DNA from 2 places in the Micromonospora sp. C41 genome. Region 2 is predicted to be linked to the other one. Evidence: riboswitches for the same ligand, from Rfam matches in the RefSeq annotation. Region 2 holds a riboswitch; the other holds the start of a gene.
What was found. Region 2 has a riboswitch for thiamine pyrophosphate ahead of KBX43_RS25185 (ECF transporter S component). Riboswitches for the same ligand answer to the same signal wherever they lie in the genome.
Positions count from the first base shown of each region.

Region 1: another riboswitch for thiamine pyrophosphate. It lies ahead of thiE (thiamine phosphate synthase); the one in region 2 lies ahead of KBX43_RS25185 (ECF transporter S component).

Region 1 is NZ_JAGPXP010000004.1:245,124-255,606, forward strand. It holds gene KBX43_RS06915 (thiamine phosphate synthase) at 1-533, opposite strand, end outside; gene KBX43_RS06920 (thiazole synthase) at 596-1,369, opposite strand; gene thiS (sulfur carrier protein ThiS) at 1,375-1,575, opposite strand; gene thiO (glycine oxidase ThiO) at 1,566-2,696, opposite strand; gene thiE (thiamine phosphate synthase) at 2,690-3,316, opposite strand; TPP riboswitch at 3,311-3,422, opposite strand; gene KBX43_RS06940 (DUF559 domain-containing protein) at 3,541-4,452, shown strand; gene KBX43_RS06945 (aldo/keto reductase) at 5,043-6,005, opposite strand; gene KBX43_RS06950 (ABC-F family ATP-binding cassette domain-containing protein) at 6,043-7,722, opposite strand; gene KBX43_RS06955 (class I SAM-dependent methyltransferase) at 7,764-8,369, opposite strand; gene KBX43_RS06960 (hypothetical protein) at 8,495-9,706, shown strand; gene truA (tRNA pseudouridine(38-40) synthase TruA) at 9,714-10,483, opposite strand, start outside.
Region 2 is NZ_JAGPXP010000029.1:12,021-22,503, forward strand. It holds gene KBX43_RS25175 (sugar isomerase domain-containing protein) at 1-726, opposite strand, end outside; gene KBX43_RS25180 (alpha/beta fold hydrolase) at 723-1,559, opposite strand; TPP riboswitch at 1,636-1,742, shown strand; gene KBX43_RS25185 (ECF transporter S component) at 1,818-2,408, shown strand; gene KBX43_RS25190 (ABC transporter ATP-binding protein) at 2,527-3,945, shown strand; gene KBX43_RS25195 (energy-coupling factor transporter transmembrane protein EcfT) at 3,942-4,742, shown strand; gene KBX43_RS25200 (hypothetical protein) at 5,010-5,303, opposite strand; gene gndA (NADP-dependent phosphogluconate dehydrogenase) at 5,648-7,090, shown strand; gene KBX43_RS25210 (hypothetical protein) at 7,106-7,330, opposite strand; gene KBX43_RS25215 (hypothetical protein) at 7,453-7,638, opposite strand; gene KBX43_RS25220 (isoprenyl transferase) at 7,709-8,521, opposite strand; gene recO (DNA repair protein RecO) at 8,518-9,390, opposite strand; gene KBX43_RS25230 (DUF4097 family beta strand repeat-containing protein) at 9,493-10,272, shown strand; gene KBX43_RS25235 (acyltransferase) at 10,279-10,483, opposite strand, start outside.

The sequences.
Region 1 (10,483 bases), on a different contig from region 2:
ATGATCGCGCCCAGCACGGCTACTCCGGCGGCGCCCGCCTCGACGCATGCGTGGACCTGGTCCGGGTTCTCGATGCCGCCCAGCGCGAGGACGGGCACGGGGCTGACCGCGATCAGCTCGCTCAATCCGCCCGGTCCCAACACAGGGCCGTAGCCGGGTTTTGTCTTTGTCTCGTAGAGCGGGGACAGGGTGGCGTAGTGCTCGGTGGTGAGGCGGGCCAGCTCGGCGGTGTCGTGGCAGGAGCGGCCGACCAGGCCGACGGCGGGCGGCGGGTACGGGCCGGCAGCCGGTAGGTGCACCGCGTCCCCGTCGAGCGGGTCGGGTCCGGCGACGACGAGCGCGCCGCCCGCGTCGGCGAGGATCGCGCGCAGGTCGACGGCGAGCGCGAGGCGTTCGGCGCGCGGCAGGTCCTTCTCCCGCAGCACCACCCACCGCACTCCCCCACCCACGGCAGCCGCGACCACGTCGACGAGCGCCCCCCGGGCCACCCGCCGATCGGTCAGCAGCACGACCCCGCTCGGCCCGCCCTGGATCTTGGTACGCGGCCGCCCCTCCGAGGGCGCCTCCGTACCAAGATCCGCTACGCGTGAGGCGGTCACAGGTCGGGCCGTCCCTCGTCGGGGGTGGACGGCAGGGCGTGGAAGCGGCGGGTGATGCGGCCCGCGCCGTACGCCAGGCGGCCGGCCTCGACCGCGTAGCGCATCGCCGTGGCCATCGCGACCGGGTCGGCGGCCCGGGTCACGGCGCTGGCGAGCAGCACCGCGTCGCAGCCCAGCTCCATGGCGAGGGCGGCGTCGGAGGCGGTGCCGATGCCCGCGTCGAGCACCACCGGCACGTCGACCGCCTGCCGGATCAGCCGGATGTGGTGCGGGTTGCCGATGCCCAGCCCGGAGCCGATCGGCGACCCGGCCGGCATCACCGCCGCGCAGCCCACGTCGGCCAGCCGCCGCGCGAGCACCGGATCGTCCGACGTGTACGGCAGCACGGTGAACCCGTCCGCGACCAGCTCCTCGGCGGCGCGCAGCAGCTCCACCCCGTCGGGCAGGAGCGTGCGCTCGTCGCCGATCACCTCAAGCTTCACCCAGTCGGTGTCGAACGCCTCCCGGGCCAGGTGCGCCGTCTTCACCGCCTCCACCGCGGTACGGCAGCCGGCGGTGTTCGGCAGCAGCCGTACGCCGCACCGCTCCACCAGGTCGAGCAGGCCACCCGACCCGCCGGGCGTGGTGTCGACCCGGCGCAGCGCCAGCGTCACCAGCTCGGTGCCGGACGCGCGGATCGCCGCCTCCAGCACGTGCAGGTTCGCCGCGCCACCGGTGCCGAGGATGAGCCGGGAGCCGAACCCGACCCCGCCGATCTCAAGCGTGGACATCCTGCTCACCCGCCCTGGGTGGCGCTGAGCACCTCGACCCGGTCGCCGTCGCGCAGGACGCTCGCCGACCAGCCGCCGCGCGGCACCACCTCGCCGTTCACCGCCACGGCGAGCCCGCGCTCCCGGTCGGTGACGGTGCGGACCACCTCGGCGACGGTGACGCCCTCGGGCAGCGTCCGGCCGGTGCCGTTGACGATCAGTTCCACGTGCGCTCCTTCCCGAAGCGGTCCGGGGTGAAGGGGGCGAGCGCGGGATCCGGCTCGCCGGTGACGATCAGCTCGGTGACCAGGTCGGCGGTGACCGGGGTGAGCACGATGCCGTGCCGGTGATGTCCGGTCGCGGCGAGCACACCCGGCTGCCCGGGCAGCGGCCCGATGATCGGCGCGTTGTCCGGCGTACCGGGGCGCAGCCCGGCGACTGCCTCCACCAGCTCGTACTCGACGAGTTCCGGCACCAGCTCCGTGGCGGCGCGCAGCAGTGTCAGCACGCCACCGGCGGTGACAGCGGTGTCCGCGCGCTCCTCGACCGTCGCCCCGACCACGACCTCGCCGCTGTCCCGGGGCACCAGGTAGACCGGCTCGCTGTCCGCGTACCCCCGGATCACGTGCCGGAAGCCCGGCGGACCGCCACCCGGCGCGCGCAGCCGCAGCACCTGGCCCTTCACCGGGCGGACCGGCAGGCCGGTCAGCGCCGCCGCGCCGCAGCCGGCCGCGACCACAGTGACCCGCGCGTCCACCTCGGACAGCGCGCCGACGCGCGCCGGGCGCAGCTCCACGCCGGCGCGTTCCGCGGCCGTGCGCAACGCGGCGACCAGCCGCCGCGGGTCGACCTGGTGATCACCGGGGGCCACCGCGCCGCCGCGCACGCGCGGCGCCAACGCCGGCTCGCGGTCGCGCAGCTCCGAGGGACGCAGCGGCGTGATCGGCAGTTCCAGGCCCTGCTGGTACGACCACAGCCGCCTCGCCTCGGCCAGGTCGTCGGCGGTGAGCCCGACGACGAGCGTGCCCTCGGTGCGGTAGCCGATGTCGACGTCGCTCGCCTCGGCCAGCTCGGTCGCGAAGCCGGGCCAGCGGGCGGCGGACTCGACGAGCAGCGCGGTGAGTTCGTGCTCACCGAAGTACGCCTCGGCGACCGGCGACAGCATCCCGGCGGCCACCGACGACGCGCCCGACCCGGGCCGGTCGTCGTGCACCACCACGCGCAGTCCACGTTGCGCGCACCGCCACGCGATCGCCCACCCGACAGGCCCGCCCCCCACCACCGCCACGTCGTTAAGGAAGGGCCCCCTGTTAACGCCTCCGGTAGAGGAAGGGCCCCCTGTTAACACGTCAGGGCCCGCAGCAGCTCGGCGGTGGCGTGCGCGGGATCGGCTGCCCCGCTGAGCGCGCCGACCACCGCCACCCCGTACGTCCCGGCGGCCCGCAGCTCCGGCACGCTTGAGGCGGTCACCCCGCCGACCGCGATCACCGGCACGGTCACCGCTTCGGCGACCGCGCGTATCCCCTCGGGGCCGATCGGTTCCGGCAGGCCGGACTTGGTGGTGGTGACGTGGCACGGGCCCACGCCCAGGTAGCTCGCGCCCGCGTCCACCGCGGCCCGGGCGGTCACCGGTTCGCGGGCGGTCGCCCCGAGCACCGCGTCCGGGCCGAGCACCCGGCGCGCGGCACGCACCGGCAGGTCGTCCGCGCCGACGTGGCCACCGGCGGCGTCCACCGCGAGCGCCACGTGCAGCCGGTCGTTGACCAGGCACTGTGCTCCGTACGGCCGGCAGGCGTCGACCACCAGCCGGGCCAGATCGTACGCCTCCCGGTCGGTGGCGTCGTCCTCCACGCGCACCTGCACGACGAGGTCTGCGCCCGCCACGGGCAGTGCGGCACGCAACACGGCGAGCGGGTCACGCCCCGGCCGGGTGTCGGTGATGAGATGCAGTCGTCCCAGGGACAGCACGGCAACGCTCCTCCCTGCGCCGGCATTACCCGGATCAGGTTCGACGGTCGGGGGCTCCCAGCCCCCCTCTCAGCCCGGTCCGCACCGGGCTCCCGTGGGTCACTTGCGGCCTACCGTACGACGCCTCCCGCCCGTACGGAAGCCCGGGTGAGGTTTTTCCCAGGAACCAGCCGTCCGCCGGATCGGGGCAGCGGGTGACCGTCCCGTCACGACACGCTGCCTGGGTGTCCGTTCCCGCCCGTGTTCCCCGCCGCCTGGCGGTCCTGCCGTTCCGGGGCAGCGACGCCGTCTCCGAAGGGCTACTCACCTGGACGATGCTGCGCGGGCAGACCTGGATCCGCCTGCTGCCGGACGTGTACGTGCACCGCGACGGGTACCGCGCCGACGACCACCGGATGTGGTGCGAGGCGGTGGCGTTGCGCCTGCCGCCGGGGGCCGTGCTGGCGGGGCGCAGCGCCGCGTGGTTGTTCGGCGCGGACGTGCTCCCCCGCGACGCGCCGGTGACAGTACTGTTGCCGACTGCTGCGCGGCTGCGACCGCACCCACGGTTGCGGTTGGTCCGGTCACCGCTGCCGGAGCGGGACCGCACCCTCGTCGGCGGGCTGCCGGTCACCACGCCCCTTCGCACGGCGTTCGACCTGGGCCGGCAGGGCTCACTCGCCGAGGCGTTGGTCGCCGTCGAGGCGCTGCTGCGTCGCCGGGCCGTGAAGCTGCCCGCCCTGCGGGCCTACGCCGCCGCCCGGCCGGGCTGGCCGGGCGCTCCGCTGTTGCGTGAGGTGCTGGCGCTGGCCGAGCCGTTGAGCGAGTCCCCGATGGAGACTCGCCTGCGGCTGCTCCTGCTCGACGCCGGCCTCGGCCCGCTCACCGCTCAGCACGAGGTACGCGCCGGTGGACGCTTCGTGGCCCGGGTGGACCTGGCCTGGCCGGCGCTCCGCCTCGCGGTCGAGTACGACGGCGACCACCACCGCGAACGGGCTCACTTCCGCCGTGACGTGGCTCGCCTGAACGCGCTGCGCGCGGCCGGGTGGCTCGTGCTCCGCTTCACCGCCGACGACGTGCTACGCCGGCCCGACGCCACAGTGGCCCTGGTGCGCCAGGCCTTGGCAGAACGTCGTGCCACCGAGGCGAACCACTGATCCGCGCCCGCCGCCACGAGCCTCACCCCGCTACGCCCCCGGCCCGCCACACGTCACCGCTGGCCCCCATTTCGCCACCTACCACCCACCGGACCACCCACCACCCACCGGGCCCCCATTTCGCCGCCCGCCACCCGTTGGGTCCCCGGCTCGCCACCCGTCGAGCCGCCCGAGACACCACGGGCGTCAGAGGCCCGCCCGCAAACACCCATCGCGTTCCACTCGTCGCCAGATCCAGCCCCGAGTGGAACGCCATGGGTGTCTCAAGGCCCTTATGACACCCATGGTGTTCCACTCGTCGTGAGCGCTGCCTGTGGGTGGCACGCCATGGGTGCCTGACGCGTGGGCGAGCCTTGATGGGGCGCAGGCCGCGCGGGCGCACCCCCAACCGAGGGCGCACAGTCCACGTGCGGGCGGAGCCGAACGCGTGGGTGAGCTGAGCGCGCGGGCAGCCCGGTGTGCGCAGGCCCAAACGGGTGAGCACACGCCCCGACGCACACACCCGACACACGAGCACACGCCCCGACGTGCAAACCCGAGCGCGCCAGCACACGCCCGACGTGCAAGCCCGAGCGCGCGGGCGCGGACAGTCAGAGGATGGCGTCCAAGGCGGCCAGGTCCTCGTCGGACGGCTGCCACGTGCCGGCTTCGGCGTTCGCCTTCACCTGGTCGGGAGTGGTGGCGCCGGCGATCACGGACGTCACCGCGGGACGGGCCGCCAGGCCGCCGATGGCCACGTGCAGCATGCTGATGCCGCGCTCGGCCGCGTACGCATCGATCGCCTCGATGACGTCCCAGCGCGCGGCGGCCAGCCGCTCGGCGTACCGGCCGCCGCCGGCCAGCCGGCTACCGGCCGGGGGCGCCTCGCCACGCTTGTACTTGCCGGTGAGCAGCCCGTTGGCCAGCGGGAAGAACGGCAGCATGCCGAGGCCGAACCGCTCGCACGCCGGGATCACCTCGGCCTCCACCCCGCGTTCCACCAGCGAGTAGTGGTTCTGCGCGGAGATGAACCGGGTACGCCCCTGCGACGACGCGGTCCAGTCGGCGTCGGCGATCTGCCAGCCGGCGAAGTTGGAGTTGCCCAGGTAGCGCACCTTGCCGGCGGTCACCAGGTCGTCGAGCGCGGCGAGCGTCTCGTCGATCGGGGTGCCCGGGTCTGGCTCGTGCATCTGGTACAGGTCGATGTGGTCGGTGCCGAGCCGGCGCAGCGACGCCTCGACGGCGCGGGCGATGTAGCGGCGGGCGCCCCGGGCGTCGTGGTCCGGCCCGTTCGCGCCGTGCATGTCCATGCCGAACTTGGTGGCCACCACCACGTCGTCGCGGCGGCCTTTGAGCGCCTGGCCGAGCAGTTCCTCGGAGGCGCCCTGCGGCTCGCCGTAGATGTCGGCGGTGTCGAAGAAGTTGATCCCGGCGTCGAGGGCGGCGTCGACCACCGCCCGGGTGCCGTCGAGGTCGAGTTTGCGGCCGAAGTTGTTGCAGCCGATGCCGACCACTGACACCACGAGCCCGGAGTCGCCCAGCCGGCGATAGGTCATCTCACTCACGAGATCCACCCTATGCCCGCTCCCCGGGGCCCACCCGGGGAGCGGCTCAGGCCACGTCCCAGACCGGCGCCGGCGTCTCCACCACGTCACCGTCGCCCCGGAACAGCACGAACCGGTCGAAGGTACGGGTGAACCACCTGTCGTGGGTGACCGCGACGACAGTTCCCTCGAACGCGGTCAGCCCGGCCTCCAGCGCCTCGGCCGAGGCCAGGTCGAGGTTGTCGGTGGGCTCGTCCAGCAGCAGCAGCGTCGCGCCGGACAGTTCCAGCAGCAGCACCAGGAAGCGGGCCTGCTGACCGCCGGAGAGCGTGCCGAACCGCTGGTCGCCCTGCCCGGCCAGCTCGTACCGGGACAGCGCCGCCATGGCGGCGTGCCGGTCCATGCCGGCCCGGTGCTCGTCGCCGCGCCACAGCACCTCGACCAGCGTCTTCGCCATCAGCTCGGGGCGGTCGTGGGTCTGCGAGAAGTGCCCGGGCCGCACCCGCGCGCCGAGCCGGACCACGCCGCCGTGCGCGACCGGCGCGAGCGCGGCGGCGCCGTCGACCGGGGTGTTGCCGGGCTCCGGGTCGGTGCCGCCGCGGGCCAGCAGGCGCAGGAAGTGCGACTTGCCGGTGCCGTTCGCGCCGAGCACCGCGACCCGGTCGCCGTACCAGAGTTCCAGGTCGAACGGGTACGTCAGGCCGTCCAGCTCCAACTGCTCGGCGATGACCGCGCGCTTGCCTGTCCGCCCGCCGGTCAGGCGCATCCGGATGTCCTGGTCCTTCGGGGGTACGGGCGGCGGCCCGGCCTCCTCGAACTTGCGCAGCCGGGTCTGCGCGGCCTGGTAGCGGGACGCCATCCCGTCGTTGTACGCGGCCTTCTGCTTGTACATCAGCATCAGCTCGCGCAGCTTCTGGTGCTCCTCGTCCCAGCGTTTGCGCAGCTCGTCGAGGCGGGCGTGCCGGGCGACCCGGGCGTCGTGCCAGCTCGCGAAGCCGCCCGGGTGCACCCAGGCGCTGCCGCCCTCCACCGCGACGACCCGGTCGGCGGTCTGGGCCAGCAGTTCCCGGTCGTGTGAGACGTACAGCACGGACTTGGCCGACTCGCGCAGCCGCCCCTCCAGCCAGCGTTTGCCGGGTACGTCGAGGAAGTTGTCCGGCTCGTCGAGCAGCAGCACCTCGTCCGGGCCGCGCAGCAGCAGTTCCAGCGCGAAGCGTTTCTGCTGGCCGCCGGAGAGCGTGCGCACCGGCCGGTCCCGGGCGCTGTCCCACGGCAGGTCCAGCACGATGGTGGCGACGGTGTCGAAGAGGACCTCCGCGTCGTAACCGCCGGTCTCGCCCCAGGCGGCGAGCGCCTCGGCGTACGCGAGCTGGGCCTTGGCGGCGGCGGAGCTGTACTTGCCGCGGACCTCGGCCGCCCGCATGGCCGCCTCGGTCTCGGCGAGCCGCCGCCCGGCGTCGCGCAGCGCGGGCGGGGCGAGGGAGAGCGCCAGGTCGGCGAGCGTGGACTCGTCGCCGATCATGCCGATGAACTGCCGCATCACGCCCAGCCCGCCGGAGCGCGCGATCGCGCCGGTCTTCACCGGCAGGTCACCGGCGACCATCCGCAGCAGCGTGGTCTTGCCGGCGCCGTTCGGGCCGACCAGCGCCACCTTGGCACCCTCACCGACCCGGAACGAGACGTCGCTGAACAGCTCACGCCCGTCCGGGAGGATGTGCCCGACCGCTGCCACGTCCACGTATCCCACGCGGGCATCCTGCCCGAGCCGGGCCGCTGGACGACACCGGATTACCGGGTGACGCGCAGCACCCGGTAGCCCTTCTGGCTGGCGTGCCGCTCGACGGACCAGCCCTGCTCGACCAGCCAGCGGTGCAGCGAGTCGCCGCCGAGGTGCCGGGCGACGACGAGCCAGGCCACGCCGTCCGGGGCGAGCCGGGGCAGCCAGCGCAGCAGCAGGCCGTGCAGTTCCGGTTTGCCGATGTGGATGGGCGGGTTGGACCAGATCTGGGTGAAGGTGACGTCGTCCGGCAGCTCGTCGGGCGCGACGGCGCGTACCCGGTCGGCGGCGCCGACCCTTGCCGCGTTGGCGGTGGTGAGGGCGCGGGCCCGCTCGTTGACGTCCACGGCCCAGACGGTGGCCTCCGGCGCGACAGTGGCGAGGACGCAGGTGATCGGGCCGAAGCCGCAGCCGATGTCGAGCAGCGCGCCGGTGACGTCGGCGGCCGGCAGGTCGGCCTTGCGCAGCAGCACGGCGGTGCCGGGGTCGAGCCGGTCGGCGGAGAAGACGCCACCGGCCGAGCCGAGCGTGTAGTCGCGCCCGGCGACTGTGAACTCGACCTCGCGCGGGCGGGCCGGGCCCGAGGGCTCAGCGGTGAAGTAGTGGTCGCCGGTCACGCAGGCATTCTCGCACCGGGCCGGGGCGGTTCCGGCAACGGTGTCAGGGGCGGAGCCGGACGCCACTCCGCCAGATTTTCCCGATATTACCCCTGAAAGGGACAATCAGTCCTACTCTATGCCACATGGTGTACCGGTACGAGTCCGATGAGGACGCCTTCCTGGAGTACCCGAAGCCCGGGTCGGCCCCGCACGGGCCCGCAGCCACGACGCCGCCGCCCGCGGGTCCGTCACGCTCCCGGTTCCCCACGCCGTCGCTGCCCCCGCCGCCGCGCCCGCAACCGGCGCTGCCGCCGGCCGGCGCGGCCGGGCAGGACGACCCCGACGGGCAGGCGGTGGCGGACGACACCCGCGCACCCGTTCCGGCGCCACCGGCCCCGGCGCCGACACCGGGACGGCCCGCGCCACCACGGGAGCCGTCCCCGGTGCCGCAGCCCGCGCCACCCATGCCCGCGCCCGTACCGGCGGCGACGAACCGGCCGACAGTGCCGATCCCCGCCAACCCGACCGCCCGCGCCGGCGACGTCTCCGAACTGCCCCGGGCCCGGCGCGCCGACCGCCGCAACGGCGGCAGCCGGTTCTGGCAGGCGCTCGTCGGTGGCGCCGCCGTACTGCTGCTGCTCTCGCTCACCGGGCTCGCCGTCGCGGCGCTGCTGGACGAGCGGACGGCCACGCCGTCCGCCGGCCAGCCGACCCCGCAGCCGAGCGAGTCGAGCACCCCGGCCGGCGGCACCGACCTGGACTCCCGGGACACCGACCAGGCGACGCTCACCGCCAAGGAGGTCTTCCCGACCAAGGACCTGGTGCTCACCGACGGGAAGCCGGCGTACCGGGTGCTCAAGACCCAGGCCAGTACGAAGTGTCAGGTAGCGGCCACCGGCGAGATCGCCGACCTGCTGGTCCGGCTCGGCTGCAACCAGGTCGTGCGGGGCACGCTCCGCTCCCCCGACGGCGACCACCTGATCACCGCCGGTCTGTTCAACCTCACCGACGTGGCCACCGCCCAGCGGGTACGCGACCGCATCCGGCCGCTGCTCGACGCGCGCCAGGGACGGTTCCGTGGCATGGCGGCGGGCGACGACACCGAGGTGGTGGAGAAGGCCGCGGCCCGGGTCGCCTGGCAGGTACGCGGACACTACGTCGCCTACTGCCTGGTCACGCGCGCCGACGGGGAACGCATCCCCAGCGACGACGCAGCCGCCCGCGAGATCATGTACGACATGGTCGAACTGCACCTCAACCGGGCTGTGCTGGACCGTCGTGCGGCGGCCGGAACGGCCGGGCAGCCCGACGCGGAGTCGGCCGGGGACAGCGCCGGTCAGCGGGGCACCGACTGACCTCCGGTCAGCCCTCGGCCACCGGCACCCGCAACCGGCGGGTCAGATCGGCGCGGCGGGCGTACTCGGCCGGGTCGGCCGGGTAGCCCACAGCGACCAGGGCGAGGCCGTGCGCGGGCGCCACTGTCACCTCGCTGGAGCGCTCACGCCGGGTCAGCAGGCCGGCCGGCCACTGCACCGGCCGCCGCCCGTCCCCGGCCACCAGCATCGCCCCGACCAGGCTGCGCACCATGTTCTGGCAGAACGCGTCGGCCTGGACGGTGGCGACCAGGATCCCGTCCGGGTCGCGCCGCCAGTCCAGCCGGGTCACCTCGCGCAGCGTGGTGGCGTTCTCCTTGCGCCGGCAGTACGCGGCGAAGTCGTGCTCGCCCACCAGCCCGGCCGCGGCGGCGTTCAGCGCCGCGAGGTCCAGCGGCTTCGGCCAGGCCAGGGTGTGCCGGCGGCGCAGCGGCTCGGCGCCCCACGGGGCGTCGGTGACCCGGTACTCGTAACGCCGGAACGTGGCCGAGAAGCGGGCGTCGAAGTCGGCCGGCACCTCGGTCATGGCGCGTACCCGCACATCCGGCGGGAGGAGCCGGGCCAGCCGGCGCAGCAGCCGCCCCTCGTGCTCCCGCCACACCGCGGCGGGCAGGTCGAGGTGGCAGACCTGCCCGGTGGCGTGCACCCCGGCGTCGGTACGCCCGGCCACCGTCAGGCCGGTCGCCGTGCCCGCGCCGAGCACCAGGTCCAGCGTCTGCATGAGCACGCCGGCCACGGTGCGCCGGGTCGGCTGGGGCG
Region 2 (10,483 bases):
CGCGTACCGTGCCTCCAGCTCGGCGTTGTGCTCGTCGCCGCCGGTGATGTTCGCGGACAGGTAGACCGGCGGACGCTCCCCCGCCGCGACCAGCCGGGCCACCACCTCGGCGACGATCTGCTGGGCCAGCAGCGCCGCGGTGATCGACGAGACCGCGCCCACCGCGCCGCCGCCCGGCAGCGGCAGCGTGGCGTCGCCGTACGGGGCGCCGTTGTCCAGCACCACGTCGGCGAAGTCGGCGAGCTTGCGGCCGGACGGGTGCCGCGACGTCATCCGGGCCGAGTGCTGCGCCGACGTGATCGCCACCAGCCCGTGCCCGCGTTCCTTCACGATGGACGCGAACTCGACCATCGCCCCGTTCACGCCCGAGTTCGAGGCGAGCACGAACACGTCCTGCGGCCGGATCGGCGCCAGCTCGTAGAGGCGGTGCGCCACCGCCGGGTCGCGTTCCAGCTTCGGGCCCAGCACGTCGGCCGGGTCGCCGCCGACCAGCACCAGGTCACGCAACGCGATCCGGTTCGTGGGCACCAGCCCACCGGCCCGACCGGCGATCTCCATGGCCAGCGCCTCGGAGTGCCCGGTGCCGAACGCGTGCACCACGCCGTCGGCGCGCAGCGCCGCCGCGATCAGGTCGGCCGCGTCCGCCACGTTGCGCCGCTGTTCGGCGGCGACCCGGCCGATCGTCTCGGTCACCACCGCCAGGTACGCCTCGGCGCTCACCGTCATGCCTCCTCCGTTCCTGCGCACCGGGCGAGGATCGCCTCGGCCAGCGGGCCGGGCGCCTCGTCCGGGATCCAGTGGCTGACGCCAGGCAGCGTCACGAACCGGTAGTCACCTGTGACGTGCGCGGCGCACGCCTGCGCGGCCGTCCGGCCGATCGCCACGTCCTTGTCGCTCCAGACGAACGTGGTGGGCACCCCGACCGGGGCGACCGCCTTCATGTCCGCCCCGGTCATCGCCCGGTACCAGTTCAGCGCCGCCGTCAACGCCCCCGGCTCGCGCATCGGCTCGGCGTACCGGGCCACCGCGCCGGCGTCGCCCACGCCGCTGAGCAGCTTGCGCAGCGTGGCACCGTTCCACGCCAGCAGCACCTTTTCCGCCGTACCGGGCTTACGGAACAACGCTATGTACGCGGACTTGACCTTCTGCCGCGGGTCGGTGGCGAGCGCGTGCCCCATCGCGGCCGGGTGCGGCACCGACACCGCGGTCAGCGTCCGCACCCGCTCCGGGTGCGCCGCCGCCAGACCCCACGCCACGATCGCGCCCCAGTCGTGGCCGACCACGTGGGCGCGGGTCACCCCGAGGGAGTCCAGCACCGCCGCCGCGTCGGCCACCAGCTCCGGAATCCGGTACGCCCCGACGTCCGCCGGCCGCGCGCCGGGCGAGTAGCCGCGCTGATCGAGCGCGTACGTGCGCAGCCCGGCGGCGTGCAGCGCGGGCGTCACCGCGTCCCACTCGCCGGAGTGCTGCGGGAAGCCGTGCAGCAGCAGGACCGGGTCACCGCCCTCGGGGCCGTCGGCGCGTACCTCGAACGTCAGTCCCCGCGCATCCACCAGCATGATCGCCACCATACCGACACTCGCCCTGCTGGGCCGGGGCCCGTGGTCGGTGCTAGCGTCTGCGACGAGACAACTTCACATCCGACAGGGGAGCGCACAGCGCTGAGAGTGCGGGCCGGTGCCCGCAGACCCTCGAACCTGATCTGGGTAATGCCAGCGCAGGGAGTTCGGTCGACCTCCAGCCGCGTCGCCGTCCGGTGACCACCGGGCGCGGCGTGCGTCTTCTCCTGGTTCACCTCGACGAACTGGGAGCCAACCGTGAACCACAACGACAGCAACCGCTGGCGTACCGTCGACATCGTCGTCGCCTCGGTCATCGCCGTCACCTTCGGCGTCGTGTTCCAGCTCTGGAACATCCTCTGGAAGGGCAGCGACGGGCCGTTCGCCTTCTTCGCCCCGCTCCAGTCGGTCATGTACGGCGTCTGGCTCATCCCGGCCGTGCTGAGCGCGCTCATCGTCCGCAAGCCGGGGGCGGCGCTGCTCACCGAGACCGTCGCCTCGGCCGTCTCGGTGCTGCTCGGCTCCCCCTACGGTGCGATGGCGATCCTCCAGGGCGCGGTGCAGGGCCTGGGCGTCGAGGCGGTCTTCGCGGCCACCCGGTACCGCCTCCACCGGCCGCTCACGGCGGCGCTCGCCGGCGCGTGCGGCGGCCTCTTCGCCACGCTGTTCGACGCTCTCTACTGGTACCCCGGCACGAGCTGGACGACGTTCCGGCTGCCCTACATCGCGTTCGGCGTGCTCAGCTGTCTGCTGGTGGCCGGCCTGGGTGCGGTGGCCCTCACCCGCGCGCTGGCGAACACCGGCGTCCTGGACCGCTTCCCCGCCGGCCGCGACCGCGCCCTGGTCTGAGGCTCGCCTCGCCTCGCCCCGCCCCGGTGATCAAGGAGTTTGCGTCCGCCGGGCACGGTTTTCCGGACGCGAACTCCTTGATCACGCAGGCTGGGCCGGGAGAGGGGGTGGGTGAGCGGTGAGCGGGGTGGTGCTGCGGGGGTTCGGGTGGCGGCACGGGGGACGGAAACGCTGGGCTCTGCGCGGGGTGGATCTTCGGGTGGAGAGCGGCGAGCGGGTGCTGCTGCTCGGACCCTCCGGCGCCGGTAAGAGCACGCTGCTGGCGGCGCTGGCCGGGCTGCTGCCGGAGGACTCCGGCGAGCAGGAGGGCACCGTCGAGATCGACGGGCTGGACCCGCGCAAGGCCCGCGAGCGCGTCGGCATCCTGTTCCAGGATCCGCAGACCCAGCTCGTCATGGCCCGCTCCGGCGACGACGTGGCGTTCGGGCTGGAGAACCGTGGCGTACCCGCCGGGGAGATCTGGCCCCGCGTCGACGAGGCGCTGCGCCGGGTCGGCTTCCCGTACGACCGGGACCGGCCGACCGCCGCGCTCAGCGGCGGCGAGCAGCAGCGGCTCGCCCTGGCCGGCACGCTCGCGCTGCGCCCCGGACTGCTGCTGCTGGACGAGCCCACCGCCAACCTCGACCCGGCCGGCGCCGCGCTGATCCGCCGGGCCGTCGCGAACGCGCTCGACACGGACACCACGATGGTCCTGGTGGAGCACCGGGTCACCGAGGCGCTGCCGCTGGTCGACCGCGTGGTGGTGCTGGAACCGGGCGGCGGGGTGCGCGCCGACGGGCCGCCCGCTGCGGTCTTCGCCGCGCACGGCGACGCGCTGGCCGCCGCCGGGGTGTGGGTGCCCGGCCAGGTCACGCCACCCCGGCACGCCACCACGCCGCCCGGCGACGTGCTGCTCACCGCGGAGCGGCTCGGCCTGCCGCCCCGGCTCGACCCCACCGATCTTCGAGTACGCGCCGGCGAGGCGCTCGCCGTCCTCGGCCCCAACGGGGCCGGCAAGTCGACGCTGGCGCTGCTCCTGGGCGGCCTGCTGAAACCCGGCACGGGCGGCGTCACCGCGTCGGCGGAACTGGCCGGGCGGGACGCGCGCACTCCCCCGTACCGCTGGCGGGCGCCCGCGCTGGTACGCCGGATCGGCTCGGTGTTCCAGGACCCGGAACACCAGTTCGTCACCGCCACCGTCCGCGACGAGCTGGCGCTCGGCCCGCGCCGCACCGGGCAGCCCCAGGCAGCGGTCAGCGCCACAGTGGACGCCCTGCTGGAGCGGCTGCGGCTGGACCGGCTGGCCGGCGCCAACCCGTACACCCTCTCGGGTGGCGAGGCGCGGCGGCTGAGCGTGGCGACGGCCCTGGCCACCGCGCCCCGCCTGCTGATCTGCGACGAGCCTACGTTCGGCCAGGACCGGCGCACGTGGCTGGAACTGATCGACCTGCTCGCCGAGCTGCGCGACGCCGGGCACGGCGTGGTGGCGGTGACCCACGACGAGGACTTCGTGGCCGCGCTGGCCGACCGGACGCTCACCCTGGGGGCGTCCTCGTGATCAACGTCGAACCGGTCGCCGCGCCGGGCGCTCCGCTGGCCCGGCGCAACCCGGTGGCGAAGCTGGCCGCCGCGATGGTGTTCACGCTGATCCTGGTGGCGACGCTCGATCCGGTGGCCCCGGCCGTCGCCATCGCCGTCGAACTCGCGGTGCTGCCGCTGTTCGGCGTCCGCTACCGGGTGCTGGCCCGCCGCGCCTGGCCGCTGCTCGCCGGTGCCGTCGGCATCCTGGTCACGCTTGTGCTCTTCGCGGCCGACCGTTCCGGCCCGGTGCTGCTCCAGGCCGGGCCGATCCTGGTCACCGAAGGGGTGCTCGTCACGGCGCTGGGCCTGGTGCTGCGGATGCTCGCGGTGGCGCTGCCCGGCATCGTCGTGTTCGCCACCACCGACCCGACCGACCTGGCCGACGCGCTGATCCAGAACGCGAAGGCGCCCGCCCGGTTCGCCATCGGCGCGCTGGCCGCGTTCCGGATGGTGCCGCTGCTGGAGCAGGAATGGCGGATGATCAGCATGGCCCGGCGGGCCCGCGGCGTGGACGCCGGCCGCAATCCGGTGGCGAAGCTGCGGCTGTTCGGGTCGACCGCGTTCACGCTGTTGGTGGGCGCGATCCGGCGCGGTACACGGCTCGCCGTCGCGATGGACGCCCGGGGCTTCGACGCGGGTACGCCGCGCACCGTGGCCCGCCCGCAGCGCTTCACCGGCGCGGACACGCTGCTGGTCGTGGGATCGGCCCTCCTGGCCGCCGCCGCTCTGGCGACAAGCATCGCCCTGGGCACCTTCCGCCCCCTGATCGGCTGACCCCCCTCGCCCCGCCTCGCCCCGCCCCGCCCCCGTTGATCATGAAGTTGACGGCACGGGCTGCCCGTTTTGTCGCCGCCAACTTCATGATCGACCGACGTCGGGGAAGATCTTGGTAGGAAATGGTCCCCATAGGGGCCGAAATCTTCCAAGATCTCTAGGGACACCGGCGGTGGGGGCGAGCGGCGGGAAGGAGAAACGCTGCCCGGGCAAGGACCCGGATGAGGGGCCTGCCCGGGCAGCGGGCGACGGGATCCGGCCTGCCGGTCAGCTCCGGCGGAACGCGTAGAAGCGGGTCTGGCCGGCGCGCTGGCTGCGCCCGGTGACCCGGGCCTGCCGCCCTGCCGGTGGGCCGGATCGGGGCGGCGTCGCGGGCGCGCTGGGCAGGACCGGAGTCTCCGGTGACGCCGAATGCGGCGCCGCGTCCAGGGACACGGCGGACGCCACCGGCTCCGTCGGGAGCACCACTGCGGGCGGCGCGGTGAGCGCGTCGAGCGCCGGCGCGGTCACCTGCGGCGAGGACTGTTTGCGGGACTTCTTCGGATTGCGCTTCGCGGGCATTCGCGGGCCTCCTGTCGTGCGGGCGCGCCGACCGGGACGCGCCGAGCGAGGACTCCGGCGCATTCCGATCACGACAGACACCGCGACCGACGGTGGCGGGGAAGGATGCGGACGCCCGGAGCAGGACGGGTCCACGGCACTCGCGGCGGTGGACCGGGCTCGGAGGTGGGGCGTCACATACGCATGCGGCAACGCTATCGCGCCACCGGCGAGTCCCGCAGCCGAATTAAGCCGAGGGACGTACGGCCACCCGCCGGTCACACCCTGTGGACACCGTCGCCCACATCCTCGACGGCCGCGATACGGTCGCAGCACGGCAGTACGGACGAGAGGTGGCGGTACGCATGGCAGAGCAGGCGACGGCGCAGATCGGGGTCACCGGTCTGGCGGTGATGGGCCGCAACCTGGCCCGGAACCTGGCCCGCAACGGCTTCGCCGTGGCGGTGCACAACCGGTCGCCGGAACGTACCCGCAGCCTGGTCGCGGAGCACGGCGACGAGGGTACGTTCGTGCCGTCGGAGTCGCTCGCGGACTTCGTCGGCTCGCTGGAGCGGCCCCGCGCGGTGATCGTGATGGTGAAGGCCGGCGCCCCGACCGACGCGGTGATCGACGAGCTGGTCCCGCTGCTGGAGGAGGGCGACATCGTCGTCGACTGCGGCAACGCGCACTTCGCCGACACCCGCCGCCGGGAGGAGGCGCTGCGCGCGCACGGGCTGCACTTCGTCGGTACCGGCGTGTCCGGCGGCGAGGAGGGCGCGCTGCTCGGCCCGAGCATCATGCCCGGCGGGTCGGCCGAGTCGTACCGCAAGCTGGGGCCGATCTTCTCCAAGATCGCCGCGCACGTGGACGGCGAGCCCTGCTGCCGGCACGTCGGGCCGGACGGCGCGGGCCACTTCGTGAAGATGGTGCACAACGGCATCGAGTACGCCGACATGCAGCTCATCGCCGAGGCGTACGACCTGTTGCGGGCCGGTCTGTCGGCGAGCCCGGCGGAGATCGCGGAGATCTTCCGGGAGTGGAACGGCGGCGAGCTGGGGTCGTTCCTCATCGAGATCACCGCCGACGTGCTCGGCCACACCGACGCGGCAACCGGTCAGGCGTTCGTCGACGTGGTGCTCGACCAGGCCGAGCAGAAGGGCACCGGCCGCTGGACCGTGCAGAGCGCGCTCGACCTGGGCATTCCGATCACCGGCATCGCCGAGGCCACGTTCGCCCGGTCGCTGTCCGGGCACGCCGGCCAGCGCGAGGCCGCCCGCCGGGTGTTCGCCGACGCGGGCGAGAAGTGGCAGGTGGACGACCGGGAGACGTTCGTCGAGGACGTGCGCCGCGCGCTGCTGGCCAGCAAGATCGTCGCGTACGCGCAGGGCTTCGACCACATCCGCGCCGGCAGCCGGGAGTACGACTGGAACATCGACCTGGGCGGCACGGCCACCATCTGGCGGGGTGGCTGCATCATCCGGGCCGGTTTCCTGGACCGCATCCGCGAGGCGTACGACGCGGAGCCGGACCTGGCGACGCTGCTCGTCGCGCCGTGGTTCGCCGAGCGGGTCAGCGCCGGCGTACCGGCCTGGCGACGGGTGGTGGCCGACGCGGCCCGGGCGGGCGTGCCGGCACCGGCCTTCGGGTCGTCGCTGGCCTACTTCGACGCGCTGCGGGCGCAGCGGCTGCCGGCCGCGCTGATCCAGGGGCTGCGGGACAACTTCGGCGCGCACACCTACCACCGGTTGGACCGGGACGGCTCGTTCCACACGCTCTGGGCGGGCGACCGCTCCGAAGTGGAGGCGTGAGCCCGGCCGGACACCTCACCAGGCCCGCTGGGCGTGCGGGTCGGGCGCCCAGCCGGCCGCCGGCTCGCCGGCCGCCAGTTCGCCGATCTCGCCGGAGCGGACCGCCGGGGTGTGCCCCAGTTCGGCGCACCACCGCTCGGCCAGCTCGGCGCACAGCCCGGCGACCGCGTCCCGGCGGTCCGGTTCCACCAGGTCGGCGGCGGCCAGGGCAGCAGTCATCTCGTACCGGAGATCGCGCATCCTCCACCCCCGTGGCGGGCGCGCACCCGGCGGCGCGCCCCTGCGCCGATCGTAGAGCGCAACGCCCCGCGCCCGGCGGTAAAGCCGGATGCGGGGCGTACCGGTCGGGCCGACGTCGCAGGTCAGAAGAACCGGCGACGCCTGGCCTTCTGCGGCCGGATCAGGTCGGCGCCCTTGGTCAGCAGACGGCTCACCCCGGACGGGCCGCGACGGGCCTCCAGGGTGTGGCTGAGCCGGCGCGCGCCGGCCGCCGCCAGCGGCACGGCGACCGCCATGACCGCCCACTGCGCGATCCGCTTCTGAATCATGTGGTTCACCTCCGCGTTTGCTGTCTGGAGGTATCGGTACCCAGAGCGGCGCGCCGGTAAGCCTGCCCCCTCAGGCGCCCGGGGCGACCGGGTTGGGCAGGGCGCCGCCGAAGCGGCGGTCGCGCTGGGCGTACAGCTCGCAGGCGTACCAGAGGTGGCGGCGGTCGAAGTCGGGCCAGAGCGTGTCCAGGTAGACCAGTTCGGCGTACGCGGTCTGCCAGAGCAGGAAGTTGGAGATGCGCTGCTCGCCGGAGGGGCGCAGGAACAGGTCGACCTCGGGCACCTCGGGGTGGTAGAGGTACCGCGCGACAGTCTTCTCGTTCACCTTGGCCGGGTCCAGCTTGCCGGCGGCGACGTCGCGGGCGATCCCGGCGGCGGCGTCGGCGATCTCCGCCTGGCCGCCGTAGTTGACGCAGAACTGCAGCGTCAGCGTCGAGTTGCCGCGCGACATCTCCTCGGCGGTCTGCAGCTCGGAGATGACGCTCTTCCACAGCCGGCCCGCGCGGCCCGACCAGACCACCCGTACGCCCAGGTCGACGAGCTGGTCGCGGCGGCGACGGATGACGTCGCGGTTGAAGCCCATCAGGAAGCGGACCTCGTCGGGCGAGCGCCGCCAGTTCTCGGTGGAGAACGCGTACGCCGACAGGTAGGGAATCCCCATCTCGATCGCGCCCTCGACGGTGTCGAACAGGCTGTGCTCGCCCTGCTCGTGCCCCTTGGTGCGGGGCAGGCCGCGCTCCTTGGCCCAGCGGCCGTTGCCGTCCATCACGATGGCGACGTGCCGGGGCACCGCGGCGGGCGGCAGCGCCGGCGGACGGGCCCCGGAGGGGTGCGGGGTCGGCGGGACCGGCTCGCGGCGGGTCGCCCTCGTCGATCGGATCACTCGGTCATCTCCCTGTTCACACCGGCGACGGGCCCGGCGCCGGAGCGCGGCGGGACCACATCCGGTCCCGCGCCGCCGGGCGACGGGACCGCGCCGGCCGCCGGGGCGCCCCGGTCGACCAGCGGCAGCGAGCGTAGCGCGCGTTCCAGATGCCACTGGAGGTGCGCCGCGACCAGCCCGCTGCACTCCCGGCGTACGCCGGTCTCGGCCGCGTCGGCGTACCCCCAGTCGCCGGAGGTCAGCGCGGACATCAGCTCCAGCGTGGCGGGCGCGGGGTGGGCGGCGCCGGGGGGCCGGCAGTCCGGGCAGACGGCGCCGCCGGCCGGTACGGAGAACGCGCGGTGCCGGCCCGGCTCGCCGCAGACCGCGCAGGCGGCGAGCGCCGGCGCCCAGCCGGCGAACGCCATGCCGCGCAGCAGGTACGCGTCGAGCACCAGCGTGGTGGCGTGCTCGCCGCGGGCCAGCGACTTCATCGCGCCGAGGGTGAGCTGGAACAGCCGCAGCGACGGTTCGCGCTCGACCGGGGTGAGCCGCTCGGCGGTCTCGGCGATCGCGCTGGCGGCCGTGTAGCGGGGGTAGTCGCCGAGGAACCGTTTGCCGTACAGCTCGATCGCCTCGACCTGGCTGACGGTGTGCAGCGAGCTGCCCTGGTTGCCCTTGGGGTCACCGGCGAGCTGGAGGTCGACGTGCCCGAACGGCTCCAGCCGGGCGCCGAACCGGCTCGTGGTGCGCCGCACGCCCCGGGCCACCGCGCGCAACCGGCCGTGCCGGCGGGTGAACAGCGTGATGATCCGGTCGGACTCGCCCAGCTTCTGCACACGCAGCACCACCGCGTCGTCGCGGTAGAGCTGTCGGCGGTACCCGGCCATCAGGCCATTCTCCCTCCGGGTGCGATCTCAGGGTCGGCTCGGGGTGGACCGGCGGGCGATCCCCGATGTGCCGGGCGCCGGGCCGGACCTAGTGTGCTGGCCATGGCTTCGCTCCGTACCGCGGTGGCCGCGACCGCTGCCGCCACGCTCATCGTTCTCTCCGGGTGTGACACCCTCTCGTTCCGCCGGCTCGACTACGACCACACCGAGCAGGCGAAGATCACCCGGATCACCGTGACGGAAGACGGCTCCGGGGACGTCGTGGTCCGGGCCAACGGCCCGGCCGACCAGGTACGGATCAAGCGCGTCGTCCGCTACCAGGGCGACGAGCCGACCAGCCGGTACGAGATCAAGGGCGACGAACTCGTGCTGCCCACCGACTGCGGTCACCGGTGCAGCATCTCCTGGGAGGTGACCGCGCCGCCCGGCGTGGCGGTGAAGGGCGGGACCGCCTCGGGCAACGTCGACCTGACCGAGATCGGGGCGGTGGAGTTCACGCTCAGCTCCGGCGACCTGACCATCCGGGGCGCCACCGGAGAGGTCCGCGCGTCGTCCACGTCCGGCAACATCCGGGTGGTCGAGGCGGCCCGCCCGGTGCGGTTGCGGGCCCGTTCCGGCGACATCGAGGCCCGGCGCCTCGCCTCCGCGGTCGACGCCGAGACCACCTCCGGCAACGTCGTCGTGGAACTGGACCAGCCCGCTCCGGCCCGGCTGCACGCCACCAGCGGGGACGTGGACCTGGCCGTGCCGGCCGGCCGCTACCGGGTGCGGGCCGAGGCGAGATCCGGGGACACCGACGTGACGGTGACCGACGACCCTGGCGCGTCAGTGCTGCTGGACGTCTCCGCCACCAGCGGGAACGTGACGGTCACCAGCCGCTGAGCGCGGTCAGTCGGCGGCCGGGGCGTCCCGCCGGTGGCCGCCCGCGCCCGGCGGCGGGTCGTCCGCCCGGTCCACCGCGCGGCGCGGCGACGGGATCCGGGCGCCGGCGCCCACGAGCCCGTCCTGGGCGCCGGCGGGAGCCGGGCTGGCCGGGGCGGCCGCCGCCCGCTCCGCCACGGTCCGCCGCGGCCTGCCGGGAAGCAGTTCCGGG